3 regions of the Nitratireductor sp. GCM10026969 genome follow, and region 2 is predicted to be linked to each of the others. Evidence: predicted binding sites of a transcription regulator. Region 2 holds the regulator's gene; each other region holds the start of a gene.
What was found. The regulator PhoB, encoded in region 2, activates phosphate uptake and scavenging genes when phosphate is short. The targets are predictions, from matches to a motif close to TGTCATNNANCTGTCAT.

Region 1: the regulator PhoB is predicted to act here: its motif matches at 3,913-3,929, upstream of ACFP9U_RS11420 (RNA degradosome polyphosphate kinase).
Region 3: the regulator PhoB is predicted to act here: its motif matches at 2,973-2,989, upstream of ACFP9U_RS12850 (choice-of-anchor I family protein).

Annotation. Positions count from the first base shown of each region.
Region 1 is NZ_JBHSUM010000043.1:22,599-28,839, forward strand. It holds gene ACFP9U_RS11415 (Ppx/GppA family phosphatase) at 113-1,633, opposite strand; gene ACFP9U_RS11420 (RNA degradosome polyphosphate kinase) at 1,637-3,841, opposite strand; gene ACFP9U_RS11425 (c-type cytochrome) at 3,992-4,324, opposite strand; gene ACFP9U_RS11430 (PQQ-dependent sugar dehydrogenase) at 4,383-5,636, opposite strand; gene ACFP9U_RS11435 (zinc-finger domain-containing protein) at 5,931-6,176, shown strand; partial or broken gene ACFP9U_RS11440 (FAD-dependent monooxygenase) at 6,185-6,241, shown strand, end outside.
Region 2 is NZ_JBHSUM010000039.1:7,570-13,810, reverse strand. It holds gene xylF (D-xylose ABC transporter substrate-binding protein) at 1-661, opposite strand, end outside; gene ACFP9U_RS10735 (ROK family protein) at 832-2,058, shown strand; gene ACFP9U_RS10730 (gamma-glutamylcyclotransferase family protein) at 2,118-2,528, opposite strand; gene phoB (phosphate regulon transcriptional regulator PhoB) at 2,567-3,256, opposite strand; gene phoU (phosphate signaling complex protein PhoU) at 3,275-3,979, opposite strand; gene pstB (phosphate ABC transporter ATP-binding protein PstB) at 4,020-4,835, opposite strand; gene pstA (phosphate ABC transporter permease PstA) at 4,849-6,141, opposite strand; gene pstC (phosphate ABC transporter permease subunit PstC) at 6,146-6,241, opposite strand, start outside.
Region 3 is NZ_JBHSUM010000054.1:3,582-9,822, reverse strand. It holds gene ACFP9U_RS12850 (choice-of-anchor I family protein) at 1-2,770, opposite strand, end outside; gene ACFP9U_RS12845 (GFA family protein) at 3,134-3,526, opposite strand; gene ACFP9U_RS12840 (hypothetical protein) at 4,028-4,396, shown strand; gene ACFP9U_RS12835 (hypothetical protein) at 4,400-4,849, opposite strand; gene ACFP9U_RS12830 (DUF952 domain-containing protein) at 4,970-5,317, shown strand; gene ACFP9U_RS12825 (quinone-dependent dihydroorotate dehydrogenase) at 5,314-6,241, shown strand, end outside.

The sequences.
Region 1 (6,241 bases), on a different contig from region 2:
TCCGCACCATCTCCACCGCGCGTGGTCCCGGAAAGCACAAGGCGTGACCGGCACCCATTCCGTGACCTTACCTGCGTTCCGGGGCGGAGCCCGAACGGCTTGCAATCCGGCGCTATTCGGCACCCACGTCGAGCACCAGTTCGCGCCCCGCCACCCGCGCCAGGTGCGCCATGCGCCCATGCGGCCGCTCACCCATCAGGGCGGCGTGCGAGCGCGGCAGGAGCAGCGCCAGCGTGCCGTCGGCTCGCTTTTCCCATTTCAGTTGCGGGATGATGCCCGGCATGGATGCTGTCAGAAGGTAGACCACGCGCAAGAGGCCGCCAAGCAGCCGCGCGCGCTCCACATAGTGCGGTCCGGCGAGCGCCCGCATCTCCGGCGACAGCGCATCGTCGAAAAGGCCCTCGTGCCGAAAGAGGTTGGCAAGGGCGATAAAGGCGCGGCCGGGATGGTCGATGCCGCTGAAGGAGCCGTGGGAAATGATGTTGAGCGACTGGGTGCCGCGATACTCGGGATGCGCCCGCCAGCCGATATCGGCAAGCAGGCAGGCGGCGCGGCGATAACGCGCGTCATCCTCGCTCTCCTCGATACCGAGCGCGGCGAAGGCCGTCCCCGTCCACTCCGCCAGTTCGCGCGCGTGGGTGATTGAGCGCGAGCGCAGCAGCGCCAGTTCCTCGGCTGCGGACAAAAGCGGATCGGTGCGGCGTTCCTCCTCCTTCAGAAGCGAATAGAGATAGCCCTCGCGCACGCCCGTGGCGGAGATGACGATTTTCGACGGTCGGGCCACGCGCATGAGTTCAAGAAGCACCGTCGCGCCATAGGGCAGCAATGCCCGGCGGTTCTTCGAGATGCGCTGGATGCCCCTCATCTTGCCGGTTTCGCCGGCCGCGACGCGCTTGAGAAACCCGGAATCCGCCTGGGGATCGAGCTCGTAGTGATGCATTACTGGCAGCGCATACCGGTTCGTGTACATGTGCAGGCGGGCCAGATTCCGCCATGTACCGCCGACACAGTAAAAGGTGCGTCCTGCTCCGTGCTCCAGCCAGGGCGCGCGGGAGAGCTCGGTTGCGGCGATCCCCGCCGCCTCGTTTACTGAGGATCCGGCCATCTGGCGCAGCCGCAAGCCTCCGAGCGGCAGGGTGATGCCCTCCCCGAGGGTCTCTCCCTCAAGATCGACCAGCTCCAGGCTGCCACCACCGAGATCGCCGACAATTCCATCGGGCTTGTGAAAGCCCGATATGATGCCGAAAGCCGAATAGCCCGCCTCCTCACGTCCCGAAAGGACGCGTATCTTCGTTCCCAGGATGTCCTCGGCGCGGCGTATGAAGTCCGGCCCGTTGGTGGCCTCGCGCGCAGCCGCGGTGGCCAGCACGTGCAGCGACTGCGCACCGGCCTGTTCCGAAAGCGCCCGGAAACGGCGGAACTCCTCGATGGCGCGGCTCACGCCATCGGGGTCGAGCTCTCCCGTGGTGACGATCGAGCGTCCGAGACCGGCCAGCATCTTTTCGTTGAACAGCACGGTGGGCGCGCGGGCGATGCCCTCGTAGATCACGAGACGAATCGAATTGGATCCGATATCGATGACCGATACGGGCCGCCGGTCCTGCAACCGGCCCTGGGAGGCGGTGATCGGCACGGCTTACTCGCCGGCTGCGACCTTCTTGCGCCGCTTGAAGGCAGCGATCCTCCTCGGCGCATGAGACTTCAAGGCGTTGCCGCGCCCGGACAGGCTGGGGTTGGTCATGAAATATTCCTGAGCGTTGAAGGCTTCCTCTCCGTCCTCGGGCAATATGCGCCGCGAGGTTCCGTCAGGCAATACTTCGAAGCTCTGCTGGTTGTCCATGATATTTCCCAGCATAATCTGCCCAAGCACCTGCTCGTGAACGGTCGGGTTGGTGATGGGCACCATGGCCTCGACGCGCCGGTCGAGATTACGCGGCATGAGATCCGCGGAGGAGACATAGATAATTGCCTCGTCGGAGGGCAGCCCGTGTCCGTTGCCGAAGCAGAAGATCCGGCTGTGCTCCAGAAACCGGCCGATGATCGATTTCACGCGTATGTTCTCCGAAAGGCCAGGCACCTGCGGCCTGAGACAGCAGATGCCGCGCACCACGAGGTCGATCTCCACGCCGGCACGGCTGGCCTCGTAGAGCGCGTCGATAATCTTTGGATCGACCAGGGAGTTCATCTTCATCCAGATCTGTGCCGGCCGGCCGGCCCTGGCATGGTCCATCTCCTCGCCGATATGCTTTAGGATCCGGCTGCGCAGCGTGAAAGGTGAGACGGCAAGCTTCATGTCCACGTCCGGCTCGGCATAGCCGGTGATGAAGTTGAACACCTTCGCCACGTCGTGCGCGATGACCGGATCGACCGTGAAGTAGGACAGGTCCGTGTAGATGCGTGCGGTGATCGGGTGATAGTTGCCCGTGCCCAGATGCACATAGTTGCGCAGGCGCCCGTCCTCGCGCCGTACCACGAGCGACATCTTGGCGTGTGTCTTCAATTCGATAAAGCCGAACACCACCTGCACGCCGGCCCGTTCCAGGTCGCGCGCCCAGCGGATGTTGGCCTCCTCGTCGAAACGCGCCTTGAGCTCCACCAGCGCGGTCACCGTCTTGCCGGCCTCCGCCGCGTCGACGAGCGCGCGCACGATCGGGCTGTCGTTCGACGTGCGGTAGAGTGTCTGCTTGATGGCGACCACCTCCGGGTCGCGGGCGGCCTGGCGCAGGAACTGCACCACCACGTCGAAGCTCTCATAGGGATGGTGGACGACGATGTCCTTCTCGCGGATGGCCGCGAAGCAGTCGCCACCGTGCTCGCGGATGCGCTCGGGGAAACGCGGATTGTAGGGCGCAAACTTCAGCTCGTCGCGCGGCAGCTTGACGATTTCGGAAATCTGGCTGATCGCCAGCGGCCCGTCCAGAACGCTCACGCGCGCCGCCGGAACACCGAGCTCGCTCGCCACGAACTCGCGCAGGCTTTCGGGCATCGAGCTTTCGAACTCGATGCGGATAACGGAACCGCGGCGCCGGCGCTTCAAGGCACTTTCGAACAGGCGCACGAGGTCCTCCGCCTCCTCCTCCACCTCGATGTCGCTGTCGCGGATGATGCGGAATGTGCCCGAGCCGTTGACCTTGTAACCGGGAAAGAGCTTGCCGATGAACATCTCGACGATGTCCTCGAGCGGAATGAAACGTACGCTCCTGCGCCGCTCCGGCAACGCCACGAAACGATCGAGCGCGACCGGCAGGCGCAAGAGCGCCGTCATGGTCTCGCCATTGCCGAGATGCTGGAGATCGAGCGCGATCGAAAAGCCCAGATTGGGAATGAAGGGGAACGGGTGCGCCGGGTCGATCGAAAGCGGCGTCAGCACCGGATAGATGGCTTCGAGGAAGTGCTCCTCCACCCATTTCCTGTCCTCGCGCGTCAGCGCGTCCGGGCGGATGATCTCGATGTTTCCCTTCTTGAGAAGGTCTAACAGGGCGATCAAGCTGGCATGCTGCTCCATCTGCAGGCGGCTGACCTCCCGCAACACGTGTTCGAGCTGCTCCTGCGGGGTTCGCCCGTCAGCGCTGCGGGTGACGATTCCCTCGCGCACCTGGCCGGCAAGCCCGGCTACGCGCACCATAAAGAACTCGTCCAGATTGTCCGCGGAGATGGAGAGAAAGCGCACGCGCTCCAGAAGCGGGTGATTGGTGTTCTGCGATTCCTCCAGCACACGCCGGTTGAATTGGAGCCAGGAGAACTCCCGATTGACAAAACGGTCCGGGCTGGATTTGGCGATCTCGTCGACCGTTCCCGGCGCTGTCGGAAATTCGTTCTTGACCGGTTTCAATTCATTCATGAGTCACTCGTTCACGCTCGTCTCTTCGGTGACGGCCCGCCTGCCCCTGATGACGTATCTGACAGGATTTTACGACAGTTTCATATCACACGCTTTCCGGCGCGCCATTTCGGATTTCGCTTGGTATCACCCGAGCCATCCGCCTGTGAACTAGTCGGGCATTTCAACGCGAATTTTGATTGCCGCATACCAGGCCGCGACATTGGCTATGTCTTCATCGGTAAGGTCTTTTGCCACCACGTTCATCATCTCGCTCTTGCGCGTGCCCGAGCGAAAAGCCTTGAGCTGTGTCTGGAGATAGATCGCGCTTTCACCGGCCAGATGCGGGGCAACCGGCATCTGCGCGATTCCGTCGAGCCCGTGGCAGGTGCGGCACTGTGACGACGCGATCCGCCGTCCTGCCTCCAGATCGGCACCGGCGGCCGGAACGGAAGCGCCTGCCGTGAGAAAGGCGTAACACAATAGTTTCGGGATGTCCGTCATTTCACCGTCCGTTCGAAGAGGCCTGCCGCCTTTGGCGGCAGGCGCGGTTACCGCTGCTTCACTCTCCATATGCGATCCGGTAGAGCGCACCCGTCAGATCGTCGGAGACGATGATGGAACCGTCGCGCAACTGCGCCACGTCGACGGGGCGGCCGAGATATTCCCCGTTTTCGTTCAGCCAGCCTTTTGCGAAGACCTCCGTGTCTCCCGCCGATCCGTCCTCGTTGATTGCCGTAAACATGACGCGGGCACCGATCGGCGTCGTGCGGTTCCAGGAACCATGCTGGGCGGAGAAGATGCCGCCGCGATATTTGTCCGGGAACTGCTCTCCCGTATAGAAGACCATGCCGAGATCGGCCGCATGCGCGACCGTTTCCACCGCCGGCATCACCACGTCGGCCGGCACTTCCTCGTCCTTGTATTCGACGGTGCGCACGGAGCCGCCGCCATACCAGGGGAAGCCGAAATGCTGGCCGGCTTCCGTCTGGCGGTTGATCTCGCCGGGCGGAATATCGTCGCCCATGCCGTCCACCTGGTTATCGGTGAACCAAAGCTCGCCATTGGCCGGATTGAAGTCGTGTCCGACGGAGTTGCGCACACCGTAGGTGTAGACCTCGCGCCCGGTGCCGTCCTGGTTTATCCGTATGATGCCGCCGATGCCCGTCCGCTCGTAAAGGTCCAGCTTTTCCGGTGGCGGCACGTTGAAGGGCTGGCCGAGCGAGATGTAGAGCTTGCCGTCCGGTCCGATGCGGCAGACACGAGCGGTATGGTTGTAGCTTTCCTCGTCCGGCGGAATGAGTTCACCCTGCTTCACCACCTCGAAGGCGGCAACGTCGGGGCTTTCGTAAAAGAACTCGGCGGCCGGATAGGAAATGACGCGGTTCTGCTCGGCGATGTAAAGGACGCCGTCGGGCGAAAAGCACGGTCCGTTGGGGATCGTCATGGCGAGCGACGGCGCGAAATCCTTCACCTCGTCGGCGACGCGATCCTTATCGCGGTCCGTCACCGACCAGACCTTGGTCTTGCGCGTGCCGACGAACATCACCACGCCCTGCGGCCCGACGGCCATGTGCCGGGCGTCCGGGACGATCGCATAGAGGCTGATAGTGAATCCTTGCGGCAGGCTGATCTGCTCCAGCGTGCGCTTTATAGCCTCGGCCTTCGGCCCACTTTGCTCGATCTCGGTAAACTCGGTCGTGCCCGTCGTCTTGAAAGACCCCAGCTTCTCGAGATTGCTTGGCTGGGGCTGCGCAGATGACAGCATGGTCGTTCCGGCGAGAATAGCCAGAGACCCCAGAAACATCCTATTCATTGCTTCCTCCCAAAAGCGTTTTTGCCGGGTAGCAGATATAATGTCCGCCCAAATCTGCGTGATGACAATGGCAACCGCGACTTTACCGGCGTGCGACCGGGTTAGGACGGTGTGCGGGCGGAAATGAACGGATCGCCGATCGTGATCGTTTGCGGCAAACTGCTGCGGAGGCTTCCCAACCCGTCGCTTCGGCGAAAGACGGCTGCCAGGCACGACCGCGAGGCTTGGGGGCTTGCAATCACGTCGTATTTGCGCCAAACGCAGCGCAAACAGCCACGCGCGGGAGAGGAAGAGATGGCGGGTCACGCAACACCCCACTTCCACAACACGGACGGCCACCGGTCGGTCGAGATCGGTGTCAAGGAGTTCATGTGCGTGGGTGCCTATCCGCCGAACGATCACCCGCATGTCTTTCTCGACATGGGTGACGACGAAGAGCGGATCTGCCCCTATTGCTCGACGCTTTATCGCTACAATGCGCAGCTGAAGAGCGACGAGACCATCCCCGAAGGATGTCGCTTCCGCGAGGAGGCGGCCTAAAGGCCTCGGTGAGCGACCGCGCTGTCACCGTCGCAGGCGCTGGCATCGCCGGCCTGACCGCCGCC
Region 2 (6,241 bases):
CGTCGTTCGAGGCGACCACCGCGTCCACCTCGTTGTTGTTGGCGGTCAGGATCTGCTCCATGTTGCGCTGCGCGTTGGCCGGCAGCCAGCCATCCGTATAGGCCTCGCCGACATTGTTGATCTTGCCCGAATCGATCGCCTCCTGGAGCACCTCCATTTGGCCTTCGAACAGGAAATCCGCATTCGGATCGGCCGAGGAGCCCTTGATGAAGGCGTAGTTGCCTTCCGGCTGCACCTCATTGACGGCACGCGCCTGCATGCGGCCCACTTCCTTGTTGTCGAAGGTGAGATAGAAGGCGTCGGGGTTTTCGATCAGCCGGTCATAGCCGACCACCGGAATACTCTCGTTCATCGCGCTCTCCACCGCAGGCCCGATGGCAGAGGCGTCCTGCGCCAGGATGATGAGCGCATCGGCTCCCTGGGCGATCAGCGATTCCACGTCCGTGAGCTGCTTGGAGGCGGAAGACTGGGCGTCAGCGGAAATGTAGCTGTTGCCGTCGGCCTCGATCTGCGCCTTGATGGCCGCTTCGTCCGTCTTCCAGCGCTCTTCCTGGAAATTCGACCAGGAAACGCCGATCACCTTGCCCTCGGCGAGTGCTGCCGTGGACAGCGAGAACGAAAGCGTAAGACCCGCCAGGATGGCGGTAGCAGCATTTTTCATGATTTCCTCCCAGCGCCGGAATGGCGCGCGACATTCAACGAACGGCGGCCCGAAGATGATTTTTTCGAGCTTCGAAAAAAAGAATGACTCACGTTTTCACCCGTGTCAATATCGCTGGCATGTGGCACGGAGGGAGATAACAGCGCCGATGCCCGAGGGAGGAGCAGCCGATGACGGCGGGAATCCGTCACGACGAGATGCGCAAGCGCAATCGCGCCTTGGTCATCGCCGCCGTGCGGCAGACCGGACAGCCCTCGCGCACGGAGATCACGGGTCTCACCGGCCTCAGCCATTCGACCATTTCCGCCATCGCATCCGATCTCATAGACGAAGGCATCATGTGCGAGGCCGGCCAGGGGGAGAGTGCGCCAACCCGGCGCGGCCGCCCGCAGGTGGCGATCGCGCTCAACCCGCGGGCCGCCACCGTGGTGTGCCTGCACCTGTCCTTCAACAGTCTCACGGCGGCACTGGTCGACTACTGCGGCAATGTGATCGACCGTAAGGTGCACCGCCTGGCGACCCTGGCCATGGAAAGGCAGGGCCTTCTTGATGCGGCAGTGCGCGGCGTGCGGGAAATCGCCCACGGGCGCGGGGGCTTCCAGCGCATCGCCGTGGCGGTGCAGGGCATTACCGACGCGGCGGGCACGGAAATGCTGTGGTCGCCGATCACGCCGCACGACCGCTTGCGCCTGGGACCCGCCCTGGCGGAGGCGTTCGGTGTCCCCGTTACCGTCCACAACGATTGCAACATGATCGCCGTGGCGTTGCGCTGGCTCTATCCGGAGCGCTATCGCGACAACTTCGTGGCCATCCTCCTGTCCCACGGCATCGGCATGGGACTGATGTTGAACGGACGGCTGTTCACCGGCACCGATTCCTCGGGCGGCGAGTTCGGCCACATGATCCACCGTCCGCAAGGCGCGCTGTGCCGCTGCGGGCGCCGCGGCTGCGTCGAGGCCTATGCCGGAAGCTACGCCATCTGGCGCAGGGCGCGCGGCCGGGACCTTTTGGAAAAGCCGATCGCCGACATTGACACGGCCGAGATGGGAGCCCTGGCCGGGCAGGCGCGCCAGGAAGAGGGCGCGGCGCGCACGGCGTTTCGGGAAGCGGCGGAAGCCATCGGCTTCGGCATCGGCAACCTGTTCGCCCTGATCGACCCCGCTCCGGTGGCCATCATCGGCCAGGGCACGGCGGCCTTCGATATCCTGGAGCCGAGGATCCGCGCCACACTTTCCGAAACGGCCGGCGGCCAGAACACCGGATCCGTGCATTTCGAGACCTGGCCGAACGAAACCCCCTTCATCCAGCACGGCAATGCCATGACCGCGCTGACCAGCCTCGACCGAGAGATCTTCGGTCCGGGCCTGCACGCGAACGGCAGCAGAAGCATCGCCTGAGGCAGCGTTTTTCCGGAAGGCACGTGCCCCCTGCCCCTGGCCGGCGCGTTTGCAACACTCTACCACCGCCGACCGGGCGGAATGAACCGATGGTCGCGATACTCCTCGAGATATTCCGAGTGTACCGGAACGGCGAGTTCGGGCGATTTCATATAGGAAAAAGCCGCAATCGCTGGTCCACCACCCATCGGCAGCACGCGCACCAGGCGGCGGAAATTGCCTGGTTTTCCAACGGACTCGAGGCGGTCGAGAACGGCAAGGCATCGATCGTCAATTGCGTAAAGCTCTCCTTTGACGCAAAGGCCTTCTCCCGGCCGGTCGAGCATCATCGGCGCGAACCATGGCCCTGCGATCAACATGGGAAAGGCATCGACCGTGCGGGCAAGGCCCAGCCGGTCTGCACCGGCAAGCCCCTCCTCATGCAGGGGGAACCCTCTTTTCAAAGTACCGAACGCAAAGATTCTGACCATGCGAGATCAAAAGCGCACGGCAGTGAGAGGTTCCCTCCTCAACTCTCCCGGATCGCGTAGCCGGCGCCGCGTATGGTGCGGATGACGTCGGGCAACCGGCCCTGGTTCACCGCCTTGCGCAAGCGGCCGACATGCACGTCCACCGTCCGCTCGTCGATATAGATCGTCTCGCCCCAGACATTGTCCAGAAGCTGACTGCGCGAGAAGACGCGGCCGGGATGCTGCATCATGAATTCCAGGAGGCGGAATTCTGTGGGCCCGAGCCGGATCTCGCTCTTGCGCCGATAGACGCGGTGGGATTCGCGGTCGAGCACGATGTCGCCGACCTTGAGCACGGTCGACAGCACCTCGGGCTTCGCCCGCCGCAGGAGCGCGCGGACCCGGGCGACGAACTCCGGCGTCGAGAACGGCTTGACCAGATAGTCGTCGGCGCCGGTAGAAAGCCCGCGCACACGGTCGCTCTCCTCGCCGCGCGCCGTCAGCATGATGATGGGCAGACGCTCGGTCTCCGAGCGCATCCTGAGACGCCGGCAAAGCTCGATGCCGGAGATCGCCGGCACCATCCAGTCGAGCACGAGCAGGTCCGGCACGTTCTCCTGAAGGCGCACTTCCGCCTCGTCGCCACGGTTGACCACCTCGACCTCGTAACCTTCGGCCTCGAGATTGTAGCGCAGCAGTACGCACAGCGGCTCGTCATCCTCGACAAGCATTACTTTCGGAGCGATCATCCCGGACCCTCCCGCTACTCATCGATCAACCGTCATCTGCGTCTCGTCCAGCTTGGGGCGCTGAACGGGCAGTTGTTCGCCGGTCAGGATATAGTAGGCGTTCTCGGCGATGTTGGTTACGTGGTCACCCACGCGCTCCAGGTTCTTGGCGCAAAACAGGAGATGCGTGCATGCGGTGATGTTGCGCGGATCTTCCATCATATAGGTGAGCAGTTCGCGAAACACCGAGGTGTAGCGGGTGTCGATCTTCTCGTCCTCGTCGCGCAGCGCCGTGAGTGCAGCGGCGTCGCGCTCAGCGTAGCGCTCGACGACGGCCTTGACCTGGCTGAGAACCATGCCGGCCATGGTGTCTATCGAATGAGAAAGCTTGCGCGGGGCCGCTCCCTGCCCGACAGCGCCCACGCGCTTGGCGATGTTCTTGGCAAGGTCGCCGATCCGTTCCAGGTCGGCGGCCATGCGGATCCCGCCCACCACGGCGCGCAGGTCCTGCGCCATGGGCTGGCGCTTGGCGATCAGCGTGATCGCCCGCTCGTCGAGTTCGAGCTGCTTGGCATCCATGATTGCATCGTCGGAGATGACGCGCTGTGCCAGCCCGGTATCCGAGGTAAGCAGCGCCCGGGTGGCGGACTGCGTCATGGCGCCGGCAAGATCGCCCATATCGCGCAGCAGTCGATCGATATGCTCGAGATCCTCATCGAAGGAGGCGACGATATGCTCGGCCATGGGTCTGTTCCCTTCTGAAATGCGTGGCGCGGCGGTCGGCTTAGCCGAACCGGCCGGTGATATAATCCTGGGTGCGCTTGTCTTCCGGATTGGTGAAGATGCGGTCCGTCGGTCCCTCCTCGACCAGATTGCCGAGATGGAACATGGCGGTGCGCTGCGAAACGCGGGCCGCCTGCTGCATGGAGTGCGTGACGATCACGATGGTGTAGTTCTCACGCAATTCGTCGATCAGTTCCTCCACCTTGGCCGTGGCGATCGGGTCGAGCGCCGAGCACGGCTCGTCCATCAGGATCACTTCCGGCGAGACGGCGATGGCGCGGGCGATGCACAGGCGCTGCTGCTGGCCGCCGGAAAGGCCGGTGCCCGGCTCGGTCAGCCGGTCCTTCACTTCGTTGAACAAGCCGGCCTTCTGCAGGCTGGTCTCGACAACTTCGTCCAGCGCGGCCTTGCCGGAGGCGAGGCCGTGGATGCGCGGCCCGTAGGCGATGTTCTCGTAGATCGACTTCGGGAACGGGTTCGGCTTCTGGAAGACCATGCCGACCCGCGCCCTGAGTTCCACCACGTCGATGCGCGGGCTGTAGATATCCTCGCCGTCGAGCGTGATCTCGCCCGTCACGCGGCAGATATCGATGGTGTCGTTCATCCGGTTCAGGCAGCGCAGAAAGGTGGACTTGCCGCACCCCGAAGGGCCGATGAGCGCAGTCACCTGGTTCTGACGCACGTCGAGGCTGACACCGAACAGGGCCTGCTTGTCCCCGTAGAAAACGTTGACCCCCGAGCCGCGCATCTTCACGGTTTCGGTCTCGGTCGTTTCCTCGAGAGCGGTTTCGACGGCTGCTTCTGTCAACATGTTCATTTCCCTCACTCCGTTACCAGCGACGCTCGAACCGTTGCCGGAGATAGATGGCCACCGCATTCATGAATATGAGAAAGCCCAATAGCACGAGGATAGCAGCCGAGGTGCGCGAGACAAAACCGCGCTCCGGGCTGTCGGCCCAGATGAAGATCTGGGTGGGAAGCGCCGTAGCCGGCTCCATGATGCCCCCGGGCGGCGAGGTCAGGAAGGCGTTCATTCCGATGAGCAGCAGCGGCGCCGTCTCGCCCAGAGCCTGCGCCAGGCCGATGATCGTGCCGGTGAGGATGCCCGGCAGCGCCAGCGGCAGGACATGATGGAGGATGACCTCGTGCTTGGAGGCGCCGATGCCGAGCGCGGCCTCGCGGATCGACGGCGGGATCGACTTCAAGGCGGCGCGCGTGACGATGATCATGGTGGGCAGCGTCATGAGCGAGAGCACGAGCCCGCCGACGATCGGCGCGGAGCGCGGCAATCCGAACACTTGGATGAACACCGCCAGGCCCAGAAGACCGAAGACGATCGAGGGCACCGCCGCCAGGTTGTTGATGTTCACCTCGACGAGGTCGGTCCAGCGGTTCTTCGGCGCGAACTCCTCCAGATAGATCGCCGCGGCGATGCCGACCGGGAATGAGATCAGGAAGCAGACGAGGAGGGCATAGAAGGAACCGACGATGGCGCCGGCAAGGCCCGCCAGCTCCGGGAAGCGGCTGTCGGCGTTGACGAACAGCGCCCAGTTGAACGGCGCCGAAACGAGCCCGCGCTCCTCGAGCGACTGGAACAGCGCGATCTCCTCGTTCGAGACCCTGCGGCGGTCTTCCGGCAGGTCGCGGTCGATGACCCCCTTGTAGAGCTGGTCGTAGGGATCCGAAGCCGGCACTTCGAGGACGAATGACTGGCCGACAAGCTCCGGATGCGCGGCCACGTGGTTGCGCACGACATTGACGGCGCCGTCCGACAGGATGCCCGAGGCAGTGCGTAACGCGGCCGGATCCTCGATCTGCGGGAAAAGCTGCTGGACGGCGTTGCTGACCACGGCGCGGAAATTGCCGTCGCCTGGATCGTCCGCCGGCACGTTCTCCGGATCGGCAGTGAACTCCACGGCGATCTTCGTCTGCACGAAGGCGCTGTGGCCGGTCGCGATCAGCGAGGCGATCAGCACGCCGAGCAGGCCGATGGCGATAAGAATGGAGGCAAGCCCGTACATCTTGAGGCGGCGGTCGGCCGCATAGCGGCGCTTGCGCTTTGCCAACGCCTCCGGAGAGGACCAGTCGAACGGCTTGGAAGCTGAGGCGGTCGTATCGGACATTGGCCTACTCGTATTTCTCGCGGTAGCGGCGCACGATGCGCAGCGCCAGTACGTTCAGGCAAAGGGTCACCACGAACAGCACCAGCCCGAGCGCAAAGGC
Region 3 (6,241 bases), on a different contig from region 2:
GGCCGCCTTCGACCTCCAGCGGCGCCAGGTTGGGATCGGCGGAGAAGTCGAGATTGGCCGACAGATAGGGGAATGCCGTGCCGGCGAAGTCCTCGCCAAGGATCGAACCCGGCGCCGAGCCGCTGATCAGACCGGCGACAACGCCCGTGCCGAAGTCGAACTCGTGGTTGCCGAGCGCAACGGCCTGAAGCCCGAGTTCGTTCTGGATCTGGATGTCGGCGATACCGCCGGAGCCGAACACCGCTTCCGAGGCGTCGAAGAAAAGACCCGGTATATAGGCGTCGCCCGCGGAAAGGGTCAGCGTGTTGTCGGCGATGCCGTCATTGCCCAGATCCTGATTGCGCAGCGCGTTGAGCACCGCCGAAAGGTTCGGCGCGTCCTCGATCGCCGCCACCGCGGCTTCCTGGTCGGTGAAATGCAGCAACTCCAGCGTGAAGGTCGTCTGCAGTTCCACCGTCTGATCGGCGAATTGCAGCTGCTCCACGTTCTGAATGCCGTCGACGCCGTCGGGGCGCCCGCCGCGCAGGTCGACGACGATGTTGTGGTCCGTGTCGACCAGATAGTCGTCGCGGTTGCCCGTGAAGACCACCGTGTCCAGACCCTCGCCCCCATCGTGCTCGTCATTGCCTTTTCCGCCGATGAGCACATCGTCGCCATCGCCGCCGAACAGTTCGTCGTCGCCCTTTCCGCCTTCGAGCACGTCGTCGCCGTTGCCGCCGAAGAGTTCGTCGCGGCCATTGCCGCCGTCGATCTCGTCGTCACCGTCCTCGCCGTACAGCTCGTCGCGGCCGCGCCCGCCGAGGATGATATCGTCGCCATCCCCGCCGAAGATTTCGTCGCGCCCGTTGCCGCCTTTCAGTTCATCGTTGCCGGCAAGGCCCATGATCTCGTCATTGCCGTTGCGGCCGTCGATCTCGTCGTTGCCGGCGGTGCCGGTGAGTTCGTCGTCGCGCCTGCCGCCCCTGATTTCCTCTCCGCTGAAATTGATCTGGTAGAGGGTCGTGGTGCCGGAGACCTCGTTGGAGACCGCCAGCATGGGCACGCCATTGGGGCTGTCTTCCGCAGCGATGAAGGTGAGACCCTCGGGCGCGATGTCGCCCTCTGTGCGGATATATTGGGTGAACTCGACGTCCCAGGGCCTGGTGATGTCGAAGACGAACACGCCGCCGCCGGCGCGCTCGATGCCGACGAAGGCATAGGTGTGGCCCTCGATCTCGCCGATGACGACGGACTCCGGCTCGGGCCCCTTGGCGTCGGAGCGGTTGTCGAATTCGTCCGGATCGGCGTCGTTGGCATTGAAGAGTTCCGGCGTCAGCTGCGCCGTGATCTGCTCCAGCATGTCGCCGCTGTCGAAGACCTGGTTGCCGTCCTCGTCCCAGATCGAGAACGAGCGGGCGCCGTAGGCGTAAAGCTCGTCATAGTCGCCGTCGCCGTCCGTGTCTCCGTCGATTGTAGAGACCTCCAGACGGCCCAGGATGCCATCCTGCTGCAGGATGGCCGCGTTCGGGAAGGCATCGGTGTCGAGCTCCAGATCACCGATGCGCTCTTCCTCGTCGCGCGCGTCGCCTTCGTTGGCGGTCACGTAATAGGTCTTGCCCCCGGCCTCGTAGGACGAGATCGCATCGGGCATGTAGAGCCCCTTCACCGGCTGGGTGCCAATGTCGATGGTGTCGCCATCCCGGTCGGAAGCATCGAGACCGTTGCCGGGCCTGGAATGGTCCTTGGCGCCCAGCGGTTGGATCTCGGTCACCGTCGCCGTTTCGATGTCGACCACGGCGACCGCATTGGCCTCCTGCAGCGTCACGAACGCCTTCTTGCCGTCCTCGGAGATGGCGATGTACTCGGGCTCGACGTCGTCCGACAGCACCTTGCCCTCGAAGATGCGCAGGCCCATTGCCTCGAGCGCCGCCTGCTGGGCATCGAACGCCGTGAAACCGGCGGTGGCGACCGTCGCCCCGGCGACACCGTCCGACAGATCGATGACGCTGATCGAGCCCTTCGGATCGAGGTCGCCATCCGGCTCGCCCTCGTTGGCGACCAGCAGCTTGTCGCCGTCCGGCGTGAACACCAGCATGTCGGGCAGCGATCCCACCTCGACGGAGCCGAGGAAGTTGCCGTCCGCATCAAAGAAGCCGACGAGACCCGGATCGGTCGCCTGATCGGCCTCGATCGCCACTGCAACGATACCGCCCGCCACCGCGACGCTGTTGGGGCCGCCGGTCGGCTGGCCGTTCACCGTGTTCACGTCGATGGCGCCGACCTTGGTGGGCGTCTTCGGATCGGAGATATCGAGGATGTCGATTGTGCCCTGCTCGGCGTTGACGACGAACAGGCGCTGGGTCTGCGGATCGTGGGCGACGATCTCCGCCGCGCCCTCGCCGAGACCTGAATCATACGTGGCGAGCGCCGTCAGCTCGATCGTGAAGTCGTCGTCCCGCCCGCGGCCCGGGCCGCGATCGTCTTCGTCCCAGTCATGCCGATCATCATCGCCGCGACCATTCCCGCCGCTATGGTCGTCATTCCCATCGCGGTCGCGTCCGCGGCCATGGCGATCATCGTCATTGCCCCAGCGCCAGTTGTCGTGGTCCCAACCACCGTCATCGTCACTCCGGCGGTGGTCTTCGCCGCGGTTGCGATGATTGTCGTCGCGGGCATGATCGCGTCCGCGTTCCTCGTTGCGGTCGTATCCGGAGGGAGCGTCGCTGCGGTAGGGATCGCCTTTGTAAAAGTCAACGTATCCCCGGCCTCGGTAGGTGCCCTCGTATCCCATCAGAATCCCTCCTGCCTAATGCGTTCAGCTCAATGTGCTTCGCCCGCGAGACGTGTCATCTCACGCTGCGTGCGCCCTCGACGGCGCCCGGAAAATTCGCTGACGGGCCATCCCCAACCCGTGAGCTGGCCCCGATGCCTCCCGCGGCCGGGCCAACAGTCCGGACGCTAGCAGCGGCCGGTGACGGTTCGTTAACCATTGAATGACGGTACGATGAAGCCCGCCCATGCCGGCTTCGTCCTTGATGCCTTGGAACAGGTGCCGCTGCTGGAGCCGATCGGCAGTATCCCGCCGCGATCAAATGGGGATCAGGGCATAGATTTCCGCCACCTCTTAATGAGGCCTTCGCACCGCTCGTGCGACCTACTCCTCAAAGCGGGACGTGGCGTCACGATCGCGGTCGTATCGTCTCGCGAGCGGAAACGGCGGCAACCATGACTCGCGACGGATGGTCCAGAGTTCGTAGGTTGGCATCAGCTGGTCAGGGGTATCCAGGGATCCCAGGTTCACTTCGATTTCGTCGGCGGTGCGTGCGAAAACGGACGAGCCGCAGCGGGGACAGAAAAACCGCCCGGCGTAGTCGCGCGTTTCGCCATCGATCGTCACCGCATCCTGAGGGAACACCGCGGAAGCGTGAAAAAGGGCCCCGTGATGCTTGCGACAGTCGAGACAGTGACAAAGGCCGACCCGGTATGGGAGCCCCGATGCCACGATTCGGACGTTGCCGCACAGGCAACCGCCGGTGAAACGGTCCATGCTGCGTCTCCTCCAGAATCAAGCATCGGAATGGCTACAATGATCAGCTCCGCCATTGCAATTGCCCGCTGCGGTCGGGCGGTGCGTTCAGGCGCTGATAGTCGCGGACACAGCGCCTCGGCCGACCAGGGTGAGGATCGCCAGTCCAGCGAGCGGGATCCGCGCCGCGCACAAGATCAGCGACGATCTGCTGCCGCTCGCACGGTTCCGCCACATCAATCCGCAAGGAAGAGCGACGTTGGCTTCGCTGCCTGGACCGTATCGCAACGACTGCGCCCCGAGCGACAACGGTTCACAAGCCGCTCGCCCGTGATCATGTGCGCCAGGATAAGCGGCCGGGCAGTGTCATGCGGTGCCGACATTGCCGCAATCGGTCACCACTCGGGCGACATGCGCCCGCGGTGACGGCTCCGCCGTGGTGGGCAGGCCCTTGCGGAACAAATCCCGATGGACCCGCATTGCGTCACCGAGAGTCGGCGTACCGTGCGGACGTTCGAAGCAATGGAAAAGGTACGCGAGACGGCATTCGTGTGCATCGGCCGCGCCGTCCTGTTCGGCGGGTTTGCGGTCGTCCTGGTGATGCTGAGCTTTTCCTTCGACATGGTGCTGGCGCTCTATGCCGGCGCCGTGCTCATGCTGGTGATGGCGGAGATCCTCATCCTGAAGGCGTTCGCCGCCCCATGGCAGAATCCGAAGAAGACGGAGGTCTGGGGCTGCCTGGACGAGCGCGCACGACCCGCGGCAGCGGCCGGCAGAATGGCCTTCGCCGCGGTTCTGCGCGAGGTCTACGGCCGTTTCGCGCGAAACAGCTATGCCGTCGCGTGCTCGTTCTTTGCCGCCTCGCTCGTCCTGCGCGGGCTCGGAATGTGAGGATCAGGTCCGCTCGGCGGGCGCCTGGTCGGTGCTCTGCTCCTGCTGTTGCTCCTCCTCGAAACCGCGCACGACATCCATGAAGCGGCGGAAGAAGCGCTCCATCAAGCCGAGCGTGCGCTCGAACTCCTCTTCGCTGGGCAATCCCGTCGTCTCCTCACCGGCGCCGCCTTCCAGCGCTTCGACACGCGCCTCGAGCGCGGCGATCCGTTCACGGAGAGCCTCGATCCGCGGGTCGTCGGGCCGGCGCTCGTCGGCGGCCGGCGTGCACACGAACTCGCCCGAGCGCTCGCGGCAAAGCGCCATGGCGCCGGTGCGCGCGTCCATGCGCAAATAGCCGTTGTCCGTCTTCTCCAGCAAATAGCGCTCGCCGCCAGCGCCCGCCTCCTGGGCGGCGAGGATGCCGGGCGTAAGAAGGAAAAGTCCCGCCAGGGCGGCAGCCGTCACTCGCATCGGTTCTACTCCCAAGGAACGTCGATCCGTCATCGTCGCGCACGATTGCGCCGCAAATTGGATGGTGCAAAAGGCACCGCCCGCTTTGCGCACGCGCGATAATGGGACTATAGCGCGCTCATGGCAAAACTGATCTACAAAATCTGTCCGCAATCCTTGTGGCGGCAGGCCGAGCGCGAAGGCGTGCTTGCCGGGGCACCGGTGGACCTGGCCGACGGTTTCATCCACTTCTCCACCGGCGCCCAGCTGCGCGAGACGGCCGCGAAGCATTTTTCCGGGCAGGACGATCTCCTCCTCGTCGCGGTCGACGAAGAAAAGCTCGGTGAAAAGCTGAGATACGAGATTTCGCGTGGGGGCCAGCCCTTTCCGCATCTTTACGCTCCGCTGCCGCTCAGCGCCGTGCATTGGGTGAAGCCTCTGCCGCTTGACGCCGACGGGCGGCATGCATTTCCGCCGCTCGAACCATGAAGCGCCTCTTGGACCTCGCCGCGCGCCCTCTGCTCTTCAGGCTCGACCCGGAGCGGGCACACGGGCTTTCCATCGCCGCCTTGAAGTCCGGCGTTCGGCTTTCCGATCCGCCGCCGGTTTCGCGCAAGCTTTCCCTGACGCTGGCCGGGCTCGACTTTCCCAATCCGCTGGGGATCGCCGCCGGCTACGACAAGAACGCCGAGGTTCCCGACGCGCTGCTCAGGCTCGGCTTCGGTTTCGCCGAGTGCGGCACCATCACGCCGCGGCCGCAGGCGGGCAACCCGAAGCCACGCATCTTCCGCCTCGCTGAGGACGAGGCGGTGATCAACCGGCTGGGCTTCAACAATGAAGGCCATCAGGGCGCGCTGGCGCGACTGCTCGCGCGCGCCCCGCAGGGCGGCGTGGTCGGTGTCAACATCGGCGCCAACCGAGACAGCGCCGACCGCATGGCCGACTACGAGGAAGGCGTTCGCCTTTTCGCCGGAGTGGCGTCCTATCTGACAGTCAACATCTCCTCGCCCAACACGGCCGGCCTGCGCGCCTTGCAGGACCGCGAAAGCCTCGCGGAACTGCTCGAACGGGTCATGCGGGCACGCAACGCCCAGGCGGCGGGGCTCGACACCGGCACCCCCGTCTTCCTGAAGATCGCCCCCGACCTTTCCGACGAGGCCATGGGCGATATCGCCGCCGAGGTGCTCGACAAGCGGGTGGACGGGCTCATCGTCTCCAACACCACGCTTGCGCGCGCCGGGCTGAAATCGGCGGCCGCGCAGGAGGCGGGCGGGCTTTCCGGCGCGCCGCTCTTCGAACGCTCGACCATCGTCCTGGCGCGGATGCGGCGGCTGATCGGCCCCTGGCTCCCCATCATCGGGGTCGGCGGCGTGCGCTCTGCGGAAACGGCGCTGGAGAAGATGCGGGCCGGTG